Regions from separate parts of the Megasphaera stantonii genome, predicted to be linked through region 1. Evidence: riboswitches for the same ligand, from Rfam matches in the RefSeq annotation. Region 1 holds a riboswitch; the other holds the start of a gene.

Region 1 (5,849 bases):
TGCCGCGGCGGCCGGCTGCAGCAAATCTCCGTAGATCATACGATCGTCCAGGAGCTGCTGGAACGTCATAAAATCACGTCAGAAGAGCTGCAGAACCATCCGCAGCGCCACGTCCTGACCCGCGCCGTCGGCGTCGATAAGACGCTGCTCGTAGACAGCGGGGCCTTCGCCGTAGAGAGGGGAGACCGGATACTCATTTGCTCTGACGGCCTGACGTCGTTTTTGGATGAGCAGGTCCTGCGCGACGCCGTCGGCGATTACAGCCGCAGTGAACGCGATATTATCAACGATCTTTTTGCCCAGGTATACGATAACGGCGCAAAAGACAATGTTACTGCAATTTTAACAACCATATAATCGGGATTGACTACTATGAAAGTGGTGGAGAATCTAAAAATGATTGGTCATATATTAGACAACAGATACAAGATATTGGAGGAAGTAGGCACCGGCGGCATGGCCGTCGTCTACAAGGCCCAGGATATTTTGCTGGATCGTATTGTCGCCGTCAAGATCCTTCTCGCAAAATACGGAGACGACCACGATTTCGTCGTCCGGTTCCGTCAGGAAGCGCAGGCGGCGGCCAAGCTGTCCCATCCCAATATCGTAAATATATATGATGTTGGTTATGACGAAAATGTGCATTACATCGTCATGGAATACGTCCGCGGCGAAACGCTGAAGGAATATATTGAAAAGCACGGCCATCTGCCGATCAATACGTCCATACAGATTACCTTCGATATCGGCGAGGCTTTGGAAAATGCCCATAAAAACGGCATCGTCCACTGCGACATCAAGCCCCATAACATCCTGGTGACTGAAACGGGACGCATCAAAGTCGCCGACTTTGGCATCGCCAGAGCTATAAATTCCAGCGCGACCAACAAGGATGACCACGCCGTGCTGGGCTCCGTCCATTATTTTTCGCCGGAACAGGCCAGCGGCGGCCCCGTAGACGAACGGACGGATATCTATTCCTTGGGCGTCGTCATGTACGAGATGATGACCGGCGTCGTGCCCTTCGAAGGCGAGACGGCAATCAGCGTCGCCCTGCAGCACGTGCAGGATGATATTCCCTTGCCGACGAAGTATAACCGCCGCATTCCCCGACTGGTGGAACAGTGTATTTTAAAGGCCATGGCCAAGAATCCCGACGACCGGTTCCAGTCGATTGCCGAAATGATGTCGGAGCTTCGCCTGTCCCAGGGATTTGTCAATACCAATAAAGGGGCTATGCCGATTATCAAAAATAATTTTGCGACCCAGAAGATTCCGCCGCTGAAATCGCCGGAAGAGGAGCAGAAGAAAAATATCTTTTCCCGCATGCTCGATTCCATCAGCAGCCATTCGAAAAAATCCATTATCATCGGCATGCTCGGCGTCTTTGTCGTCGCGTTTATGTGGGCTTTCTTTTCCTTCGGCAATTTCTGGAGCACTCAGGATATTACCGTTCCCGACGTAACAGGCAAGCAGGTGGAAATCGCCAAGGAAATACTGTCCAAGGAACACCTCAACGTTTCGGTCAACGAAATAGAAAGCGATGAAGTGCCTGTCGGCGAGGTCATTACCCAGACGCCGTCGGGAGGGGCCGTCGTCAAGGAAAACCGGACTATTTACCTGACCGTCAGCAAGGGCAATCAAGGCTCGGAAGTCCTCATGCCCGACCTGCGGGACCTGACGCTGGATGAAGCGAAGAAAAAGCTGTCTGAAATCGGCCTGACCATCGGCTCCGTCCATTACGCCGAAAGCGAAAAATATGAAAACGGCAAGATCATCAGCCAGAGCCCGGCCTCGCCGCGCAAAGTAGCGAAGGGCTCGTCGGTCGACGTCATTATCTGCCGCAAGGCCGAAAAGAAGAATGACGCTAAAAACGGACAGGATGCGCCGACCGTCAGCGGCATGACCTTGGATACGGCCATGAAGACCTTGGAAAACGCCGGATATATCGTCGGCAACGTGACCAATCTGGATGCGTCCAAGGACAACGCCCTGGCTAAGGTTGTCAAACAAAGTCCGCGCAGCGGCAACGTCGTCGATTTGACTGTCGAATACGGCGCAGCGGCGGCTGTTCCCGACGGCAGCGCCAATAATCAGGAACCGGCCGGCACGCCTCATTACGGCACGGTGAATATCAGCGTTCCTTCCGGCGCGTCGAGTCAGCACGTGCAGATCGTCGTGACGGACGACAACGGCACCCGTGTCGTCTATGACAAGAACCAGTCCGGCGGCGACAGCATTACTAAAAATATCAGCGGCGTAGGCAAGACCCGCGTCAAGGTATATATCAACAATTCGTTAGTACAGGATCAGTACATTTAATTGAAGGAGGATCATGACTACAGGCCGCGTTATAAAAAATTACAACGGATATTACTACGTAGATATCGGCGCCGGACAGCTCGTCGAATGCCGTCGCCGGGGAAAGGTCAAGGCGAAAATACTCGTCGGAGATGAGCTGGAAATTACGGAATTAGGCGGCGGAAAGGGCGTTGTCGAAAAGCAGCTGCCGCGGCGGAACAGCCTCCGCCGCCCGGCCGTAGCCAACATCGATCAGATGTTTGTCATCATGGCGGCGCAATCGCCGGACCCCAATCAGTTTCTCGTCGACAAGCTGCTCATGACCTGCGAATACGGCGGCGTTCATCCGAAGCTGTGCTTTAACAAGTGCGATTTAGACCGTGAAACAGCGGAAGCTTATAAAGCCTTTTATGAAACCTGCGGCTATGATGTCTATCTTGTGTCTGCCGTTACCGGCGAAGGGCTGGACGCCATCAAGGCTTTGCTTCCTCATAAGATGACCGTATTTGCCGGGCCGTCCGGCGTCGGGAAGTCGAGCCTGCTGTCTCAGATTTTAGGGCGGGACCTGTCTGTCGGCTCGGTCAGCGAAAAAATCAAGCGGGGCCGCCATACGACGAGGCATTCGGAAATCATGCAGCTGGAAGGCGATACGTATGTCATCGATACGCCGGGATTCAGCTCGCTGGAATTCGAGCACCTCGACAAAGGGGAGGTCTTCGCCTTATTTCCCGACATGACGCCTTACGGCGGACACTGCCGCTTTTCGTCGTGCCTCCACTTGTCGGAGCCGGACTGCCCCGTAAAGGATGCCGTTGCCGAAGGCAAGATACAGAAAGAACGGTATGAAACGTACTGCAAAATCGTCAATTCTATTCTCGAAAGGAACCGATAGGTATGATACACATTTGTCCTTCTATTTTGTCCGCCGATTTTTCCCGGCTGGCTGAAGAAATTAAAGACGTAGAATCAAAGGGAGCAGACTGCATCCATCTCGACATGATGGACGGCCATTTCGTGCCGAACCTGACGTTCGGCGTGCCGATCATCGCCGCCTTGCGGAAGCACGTTTCCATTCCCTTCGACGCCCATTTGATGGTCGAACATCCCGACGTATACGTAGACGGCCTGGCAAAAGCCGGCGTGCAGTACGTTACAGTCCATCAGGAAGCGTGTCCTCACCTGGACAGCACGCTGCAGCATATCCGCAGCGCCGGCATGAAGTGCGGCGTCGCCTTGAATCCGGCTACGCCTGTATCGTCTTTATCCTGCGTGGCGGCGCAGCTCGATATGATCCTCATCATGAGCGTCAATCCCGGCTTCGGCGGTCAGAAATTCATTCCCTATTCGCTGGATAAAATCCGCGAAGCCAGGGCGCTGCTCGATTCCGTCGGCAACACGGAAGCCGTCGTAGAAGTAGACGGCGGCGTCAACGCCGATACAGTACAGTCCGTCAAGGAAGCCGGCGCTACCTTCCTCGTCGCCGGCAGCGCCGTATTTGGAGCGGCAGACCGGGCTGCAGCCATCGCCGCGCTGCGGTAAGAAGTCTGTACTTGTATTTCTATCCCTTATGTGCTAAAATCATAGGTGGATATGAATAATAGTCTTTGGGGCAAGGTGAGAAAGGGCAGCTTTCAATTCCTGACCGGCGGTATAGTCCGCTAGCCTGGCGTAAGCGGGGCTGAACCGATGCGATTTCGGTACCGACAGTATAGTCTGGATGGGAAAAGACGACATTTCGTTTATTTTTGTTGTGCGCAAAAGGCTATTGGGTTTCCATACCCGTAGCCTTTTTATTTTTTATAATAAAATCTATCAGGAAAGGAATGACAGATTTGGAACCGGTAGATTATATGAGAAAAGCCCTGGAGCTGGCAAAGCTGGCTTTAGGGTATACAACGCCGAATCCGGCCGTCGGCTGCGTCATCGTAAAAGACGGCGAAATCGTCGGCACGGGCTATCATCGCCAGGCCGGCACGCCCCATGCGGAAGTATGGGCCCTGCGCGAAGCCGGCGACAAGGCGAAGGGCGCGACGGTATACGTTACGCTGGAACCCTGCGCGCATTACGGGCGGACGCCGCCCTGCGCCCGCACGCTCGTGGAAAAGGGAGTCGGCAAGGTCGTCATCGCCATGCTGGATCCCAACCCTCTCGTAGCGGGAAAGGGAGCGGCCATTCTCCGGCAGGCCGGCATACCTGTCGAAATCGGGCTGCTTTCCAAGGAAGCCGCTCAGCTGAACGAAGTATTCATTAAAAATATGATGGTGCAGAAGCCGTTTATCGCCGTCAAAATAGCGCAGAGCCTCGACGGCTGCATCGCCTCGCGGACGGGAAAATCCCAGTGGATTACAAATCAATGGGCCCGCAATTACGGCCACTACCTGCGCTCTATCTACGACGGCATCCTCGTCGGCATCAACACGGTCAAGCTCGACAATCCGCTGCTGACCTGCCGCATCCGCCGCGAAGCCCATGACGAGCCTCACCAGCCGGTACGCATCATCATGGATTCGCAGGGCCACATTCCTCTCAATTCCCTCGTCCTGACGGATAAGACGTCGCCGACCATCGTCGTGACGACGTCCCTCTGCCCGGTAGAAAAGATGAGAGAATTGAAAAACATGGGCGTCACCGTCCTGCTGGCTCCGCTGAACAAGGATCGTCACATCGATTTGCCGGCCGCTCTGGACTTACTGTACAAGCAGGGCCTGCAGAGCATCCTCGTCGAAGGGGGCAGCAAAATTCAGGGGACCTTCTTCGACCACAAGCTCGTCGATAAGATATACGCCTTTATCGGCGACAAAGTCATCGGCGGCGAACAGGCCCTGTCGTCTGTCGGCGGCCATGGCGTCGATTCCCTCGACGAGTGCCTGCCCCTGTCTTACGATTCGGTCGAGCTGCACGACGGCAATATTTTGATTACAGCGTATAATACGAACAGGGAGGGAGCTTATGTTCACTGGCATCATTGAGGAATTGGGCACCGTCGGCCAGATGGACCGCCGTCCCGACTCGATAAAGCTGACGATTCAGGCCCGTAAGGTACTGGAAGGGACGCAGCTCGGCGACAGCATCGCCGTCAACGGCGTCTGCCTGACGGTGACCTCCATGACGGATTCGTCCTTCACGGCCGACGTCATGCACGAAACGATGCGCCGTTCGTCCCTGAGCGACATCAAGAGCGGCTCGAAGGTCAATTTGGAACGGGCTATGCAGGTCGGCGGCAGGCTGGGCGGCCACATCGTCAGCGGCCATATCGACGGCGTCGGCCATATCGCCCGCATCGCCGCCGACGGCATCGCCCGGGTCATTACGATTTCCATTCCCAAGGACATGGAGCCGTTCATCGTCGAAAAAGGCTCTATAGCCATCGACGGCATCAGCCTGACCGTCGTTTCCGTAGGCAACAGCCAATTTTCCGTTTCCATCATTCCCCATACGATGGCCAATACGACGCTCATCGACAAGCATCCCGGCGCCGTCGTCAATTTGGAAACCGACGTAATTGGGAAATATGTCCATAGTTTTACAACAGCCCATACGGGCAAACG
Region 2 (5,849 bases), 720 kb from region 1:
CTTGTCGACGTCTGGCGATTACGAACGGTACTTCATTCAGGATGGAAAGCGGTATCACCATATTTTTGATCCCGTCACGGGATATCCAGCCGATTCGGGCGTCATGAGCGACTCTATCGTCATCGACGGAGACGTAGAGCATGCGGGAATGCTCAGCGATATCTTGACGACGGTCGTCTTTGTGTTAGGCCCACAGAAGGGACTGGCCTTTATCGACGGCATGGACGGCGTAGAATGCGAAATTACGGGAAACGATGGAACGATTTACATGACCGACGGGTTCCGCAGCCGTTTTTCCGACATGAACGCCGACTTTCGTATAGCTGAATAACTATCCCCTACATGTAAAATTTTAAGCGGAACGGAAGTATTTTCTTGAATAATATTTACTTTTTCTTCAAAATGTAAGATAATATAACTATAAATATTTGTAGAGGATGGTAACGACATATGGATCACATTGATGACAAAATTTTGACAATTTTGAAGCGAAACGGAAAAGCTTCTGCTACGGAAATCAGCAAAGTTGTCGGTTTGTCCATACCGGCTGTAGCAGAACGAATCAGAAAAATGGAACACGCCGGTATCATTGAAGGATATGGCGCAAAAATCAGCCGCCGTAAGACGGGATACAACGTCACGGCTTTTATTATGGTTAATATGGAACGGTCCGGCGACGTCGAAGAATTCCGGGAAAAGGTCGTTCAGTTCCCTCAGGTCTTGGAGTGTCATCACGTTGTGGGGGCCTTTGATTACCTATTGAAAGTGCTGGTAAAAACTCCTGATGATTTAGAAAAATTCCTTATGGAAGAGCTAAACGAAATCCCGACGGTTTCGTCGTCTCAGACCTTTATGTGCTTGTCTACGCTGAAAGAAGAATGGAACGTATAAGACGGTACGAATTTTCTCTCCATAAAAAAGAAGCTTATCCTATGAAAGATAAGCTTCTTTTTTTACAATATGAAAGATGGGGAATCGTTTTAGGCCAGGACATTAATCTTCCTTGATGCGGCCGTCAATCGTAATGGTCTTTACCTGCCAGGGAATGAATTTTCCGCTTTGCTGGAGTGCTTTTTTGGCAGCCATTTCCAAGCCGCCGCAGCAGGGAACCTCCATGCGGACAATGGTGACATCTTTGATATCATTTTGTTTGATGATTTCAGTCAATTTTTCGGAATAGTCAATACTGTCCAGCTTAGGGCAGCCGACAATCGTAATTTTATTGCGAATGAAATCTTCATGGAACCGGGCGTAAGCATAGGCCGTGCAGTCCGCTGCGATGAGCAGATGGGCTCCGTCGAAATAGTCTGCTTTGATCGGTACGAGTTTGATTTGTACGGGCCATTGGCGCAGCTGCGATTGTGCGACTGCCGGCGTGTTGGGAAGTTCGGCGGCAGTCGTCTGAAGAGACATGGCTGCCTGTCCGGGGCAGCCGTGAGAAAGTACGCGGGACTGGCTGCCGGGACATCCGCCAGTATGTTTCAGACCATTGGCTTTCATATTAGCCTTTACGGCGGCTTCGTCATAGGGAGCGGCTTCGCGCTCTACAAAGGTAATGGCGTTCGTCGGGCAGTGGGGCAGGCAGTCGCCTAGTCCGTCACAGTAATCGTCGCGCATGAGGCGTGCTTTTCCGTCTACCATGGCGATGGCCCCTTCGTGGCAGGCTGCTGCGCAGGCACCGCAGCCATTGCATTTTTCTTCATCAATTTGAATAATTCTTCTAATCATAATGTATTCCTCCAGTGGTTTTATATACGTAAATAGCATGGGCATGTAGTGTGCTGCCTTATGGTGAAAGTATACTATACAGGGCAGGAAAAATCTGTTGTTTTTGCAACGAGGTGAATGAAATTGCAATATTTTTTACCAGTCATTCAACATTCTGAGTTGTTTGCTCACATCGGGACAGAAGATATTGGCAAACTACTGGATGCGATGGACATATATAAAAAGAAATACAAAAAAGGGAATTTTATTTTCTATGCAGGAGATACAATTGAGCAAATCGGCATTGTCTTATCCGGCACGGTGCACATCCTGCAGGAAGATTACTGGGGCAACCGCAACATCTTATCCCAAGTTCGCCCCGGCAGTTTATTTGGCGAAGCCTTTGCGTGTCTTTCTGATGTAAAGTCGACAGTAGATGTTGTTGCCTTAGACGATACGGAAGTTATGTTCATCAACGTAAACAGCATTATTCATGCAGGCCAGGTTTTAACGAAAGCGCAGGAACGTGTGGCTTTGAATCTTCTGGCTATCATGGCACGGCGCAATATGCAGCTTACGCAGAAAATACGGTATATGTCACAACGGTCGACGCGGCAGAAGCTCATGTTCTATTTGTCGGAAGAAGCGCTGCGGCAGGAATCTTCGTCGTTTACGCTGCCCTTTAACCGGCAGCAGCTGGCCGATTTTCTCTCTGTCGACCGGAGCGCCATGTCGGCAGAGCTGAGCCGGATGAAAAAAGATGGGCTGATTGACTATTACAAAGATAAATTTATTTTGAAAGAACCGCAGGTATAAGCCAAAAAGAGCAGCAGCAGAATTCCGATGGTTATTCAGAATCTGCATGCTGCTCTTTTTCTTAGATAATTACGCTGTATCAGCGCAGGTGGGGAAGAATATGTCCCATCTTATGCTTTTTCGTTTCCAAATAGAATTCGTCGAATTCCTGGGGTTTCATTTCAATCGGCACGCGTTCTACGATTTCTACGCCGAAGCCTTCGAGGCCGTAGATTTTTTCCGGGTTGTTCGTCAGCAGGCGCAGTTCTTTGGCTCCTAAATCCTGCAGAATCTGAGCGCCAATCCAATATTCGCGCAGGTCTGGCGCAAAGCCCAGCTTTTCATTGGCTTCTACGGTGTCATAGCCCTGTTCCTGGAGGACGTAGGCCTTCAGCTTGTTGATGAGGCCGATGCCCCGGCCTTCCTGGCGCATGTAGAGGAGAATGCCCCGGCCTTCGGCGTTGATCTGGGTCATGGCAGCGGCCAGCTGTTCGCCGCAGTCGCAGCGGCACGAGCCGAATACGTCGCCGGTCAGGCATTCGGAGTGGACGCGGCAGAGCAGGTTTTTACCGTCGCCGATGTCGCCTTTGACGAGGGCGACGTGGTGTTCGCCCGTCAGGTCGTTGACGTAGCCGTAAATTTTGAATTCGCCGAATTTCGTCGGCATCTTAGCGACGGCTTCGCGGACGACGTGCTTGTCGTGACGGCGGCAGTAGTTCTGCAGGTCGTGAATGGTGATGAATTTTAAATTGTACTTGTCGGCCAATTCCCATAGCTGCGGCGTCTGCATCATCGTGCCGTCGTCGGCCATGATTTCGCAGCACAAGCCGACTTGCTTCAGGCCGGCGAGGCGCATGAGGTCGACCGTCGCTTCCGTATGGCCGTTGCGGGCCAGGACTCCGCCGCGCTTGGCGATTAAGGGGAAGTTATGGCCGGGACGGCGGAAGTCTTCGGGACGGGCCGTTTCTTCCGTGCATTTGCGGGCCGTCAGCGCCCGTTCTACGGCGGAAATGCCCGTCGTCGTATCGACGTGGTCGATGGAGACGGTGAAGGCCGTTTCGTGATTGTCCATATTGTCGCTTACCATCGGCGGCAAGCCGAGCTTGCGGGCGTATTCAATGCTCATGGGCATGCAGATGAGGCCCTTGCCGTGCGTTGCCATAAAGTTCATGTTTTCTGTCGTGCAGTACTGGGCGGCGCAGATAAAGTCGCCTTCATTTTCTCTATCCGGGTCGTCGGTGACGATGATGATATGCCCGGCTTGCAATTCTTCGATTGCTTCTTCTACGGTATTGAATTTTCTGTTTTCCTTTGCCACAATAAAACCTCCTGAATATGATAAAGCCCTGACGGTCTGTCCAGCAGCGTCAGGGCTTTTTGGTCAACACAACACAAGCTGCGCGGAGGCAGCTCCATCGTATCTTCTTCCATCCAGACTATACTGTCGGTTTTGGAATCGCACCAAATCACGAGCACATGGCTCCTACGCCGTAGCGTTCGCGGACTATACCGCCGATCGGGAATTTCACCCTGCCCTGAAGATATATGACTACATGAATCATTATACACAGAATGGCTATCCTTGGCAAGAGCCGCCGCGGCCGGCCGGGCTGGGACAGGCCTATTCTATGTCGAATATTTTGCCCGGATTGAGGATATTGTTGGGGTCCAGGGCTTTTTTGATAGCTTTCATCATGGCCAGCTCGTCGGGATTGGTAAATTCTTCCATCAAATGCTTCCGCTTAAAGCCGATGCCGTGCTCGCCCGATAAGCGGCCGCCGTGGGCGTAGATGAAGGCGTACAGCTCCTGCTGGTTTTGTTCGACCCGGCGGGCCCAGTCTTCGTAGGGCGTATCGTCGGGCTTTAAGATGTTGAGATGGATGTTGCCGTCGCCGGCGTGGCTGGCAATGCGGGTGATCAGGCCGTATTTGCCGGCCAGGCGGAGAATTTCCGCCAGCAGGAGCGGTTCCTGGTCGACGGGGACGACGACGTCTTCTTTGCTGACGATGAGACTTTCGGCGCGGACTGCCTCGGCAAAGGCCTTGCGGGCCTGCCAGATTTTATTGTGGTCGGCGACGAGGACCGACGACGCGCCGTGTTGCGTGCAGAGCTCGTCTAAGGCGACGGCCTTGTCGTCCAGGTCGTCGTCATGGATGCCTTCGACTTCGACGATGAGGTAATTGCCCGAATCGCTGCCCTGCAGCTTTTCATGGAGATATTTTTCTACCGATCGGATCGTAATATTGTCCATGTATTCGACGCAGGTCGGGACGATGCCTTGCTTTAAAATGGCTCCGACGGCGCCGATGGCTTGTTCCGGCGAATCGAAAACGGCCAGCAGATCGAGGGCGTATTTAGGCTTCGGCAGGAGCTTGACCGTCGCCTTGGTGATGATGCCCAGCGTGCCTTCCGAGCCGATGACCAGCTGCTCGAGGCAGTAGCCTGTCGATTGCTTCTGCAGGCGTGCGCCGAGCTGGACGATGCGGCCCGTCGGATTGACGATTTCCACGTCGTATACCTGATGGCGCGTCGTACCGTATTTGACAGCCCGGTTGCCGCCGGCGTTGGTGGCGATATTGCCGCCGATAAAGCAGGAGTCGCCGCTGCAGGGGTCGCCGGCGTAGAACAGACCCTTGGCTTCGGCTGCGTCCTGCAGGTCCGACGTGCGGACGCCCGGTTCTACGACGGCGTATAAGGCGTCTTCGTTAATTTCCAGAATGCGGTTCATTTTTTCCAGGGACAGGACGATGCCGCCGTAAATAGGCACGGCGCCGCAGGCTAGCCCTGTACCGGCCCCGCGGGGCACGACGGGAAAATGATAGTCGTTGGCCAGCTGGACGACAGCGGCGACCTGCTCGGCCGTTTCGGCAAAGACGACGGCTTCGGGCATGTGGTGGTACGCCGGGTCGGTCACTTCGTCGTGGGAGTAGGGCTGCATTTTATCCGGATCTGTCGTGACGTTTTTAGGGCCGACGGCAGCCTGCAGTTTTTTTAAAATTTCAGGAGTAATCGGTTCATATCTCATGAGCAAAGACCTCTGTTTCTTCATAGTTTACGTTCTATTATATAATATCAGCGGCGTTTGCGAAAGTGGGCCGTATTAAATCGAGAAAAAACTTTATCTTAAGTGAAAATGAAGGTATACTTATAGCATGCGTGTTGCAGTGCCTATATTAAAGGAGCAGAATCATGACGGAAAAACGGGATGGGCGGCTCCGACGTACCGGGACGGTGCGCCGGCGGCGTACGAAAAAAAAGAAGGGGATGACGCTGTACAAGGGCATCGTCCTTCTCATACTGCTGGTCGGAGGAGTCTTCCTGTGCCTGCGCATGTATCAGATGTGGCA

Evidence for each region. A riboswitch is a leader RNA that binds a small molecule or an ion and turns the genes downstream of it on or off. The one in region 1 is predicted to bind FMN.
Region 2: linked by a shared signal. The riboswitch ahead of DKB62_RS09435 (bifunctional 3,4-dihydroxy-2-butanone-4-phosphate synthase/GTP cyclohydrolase II) and the one ahead of ribD (bifunctional diaminohydroxyphosphoribosylaminopyrimidine deaminase/5-amino-6-(5-phosphoribosylamino)uracil reductase RibD) in region 1 are both predicted to bind FMN.

The regions. Positions count from the first base shown of each region.
Region 1 covers NZ_CP029462.1:89,502-95,350, forward strand. The annotation lists gene DKB62_RS00410 (Stp1/IreP family PP2C-type Ser/Thr phosphatase) at 1-357, shown strand, start outside; gene pknB (Stk1 family PASTA domain-containing Ser/Thr kinase) at 397-2,322, shown strand; gene rsgA (ribosome small subunit-dependent GTPase A) at 2,336-3,193, shown strand; gene rpe (ribulose-phosphate 3-epimerase) at 3,196-3,840, shown strand; FMN riboswitch at 3,898-4,034, shown strand; gene ribD (bifunctional diaminohydroxyphosphoribosylaminopyrimidine deaminase/5-amino-6-(5-phosphoribosylamino)uracil reductase RibD) at 4,134-5,270, shown strand; gene DKB62_RS00435 (riboflavin synthase) at 5,251-5,849, shown strand, end outside.
Region 2 covers NZ_CP029462.1:2,018,773-2,024,621, forward strand. The annotation lists gene DKB62_RS09415 (FAD:protein FMN transferase) at 1-331, shown strand, start outside; gene DKB62_RS09420 (Lrp/AsnC family transcriptional regulator) at 451-891, shown strand; gene DKB62_RS09425 (ATP-binding protein) at 994-1,728, opposite strand; gene DKB62_RS09430 (Crp/Fnr family transcriptional regulator) at 1,936-2,523, shown strand; gene DKB62_RS09435 (bifunctional 3,4-dihydroxy-2-butanone-4-phosphate synthase/GTP cyclohydrolase II) at 2,603-3,820, opposite strand; FMN riboswitch at 3,918-4,049, opposite strand; gene DKB62_RS09440 (FAD-binding oxidoreductase) at 4,124-5,527, opposite strand; gene DKB62_RS09445 (FtsB family cell division protein) at 5,692-5,849, shown strand, end outside.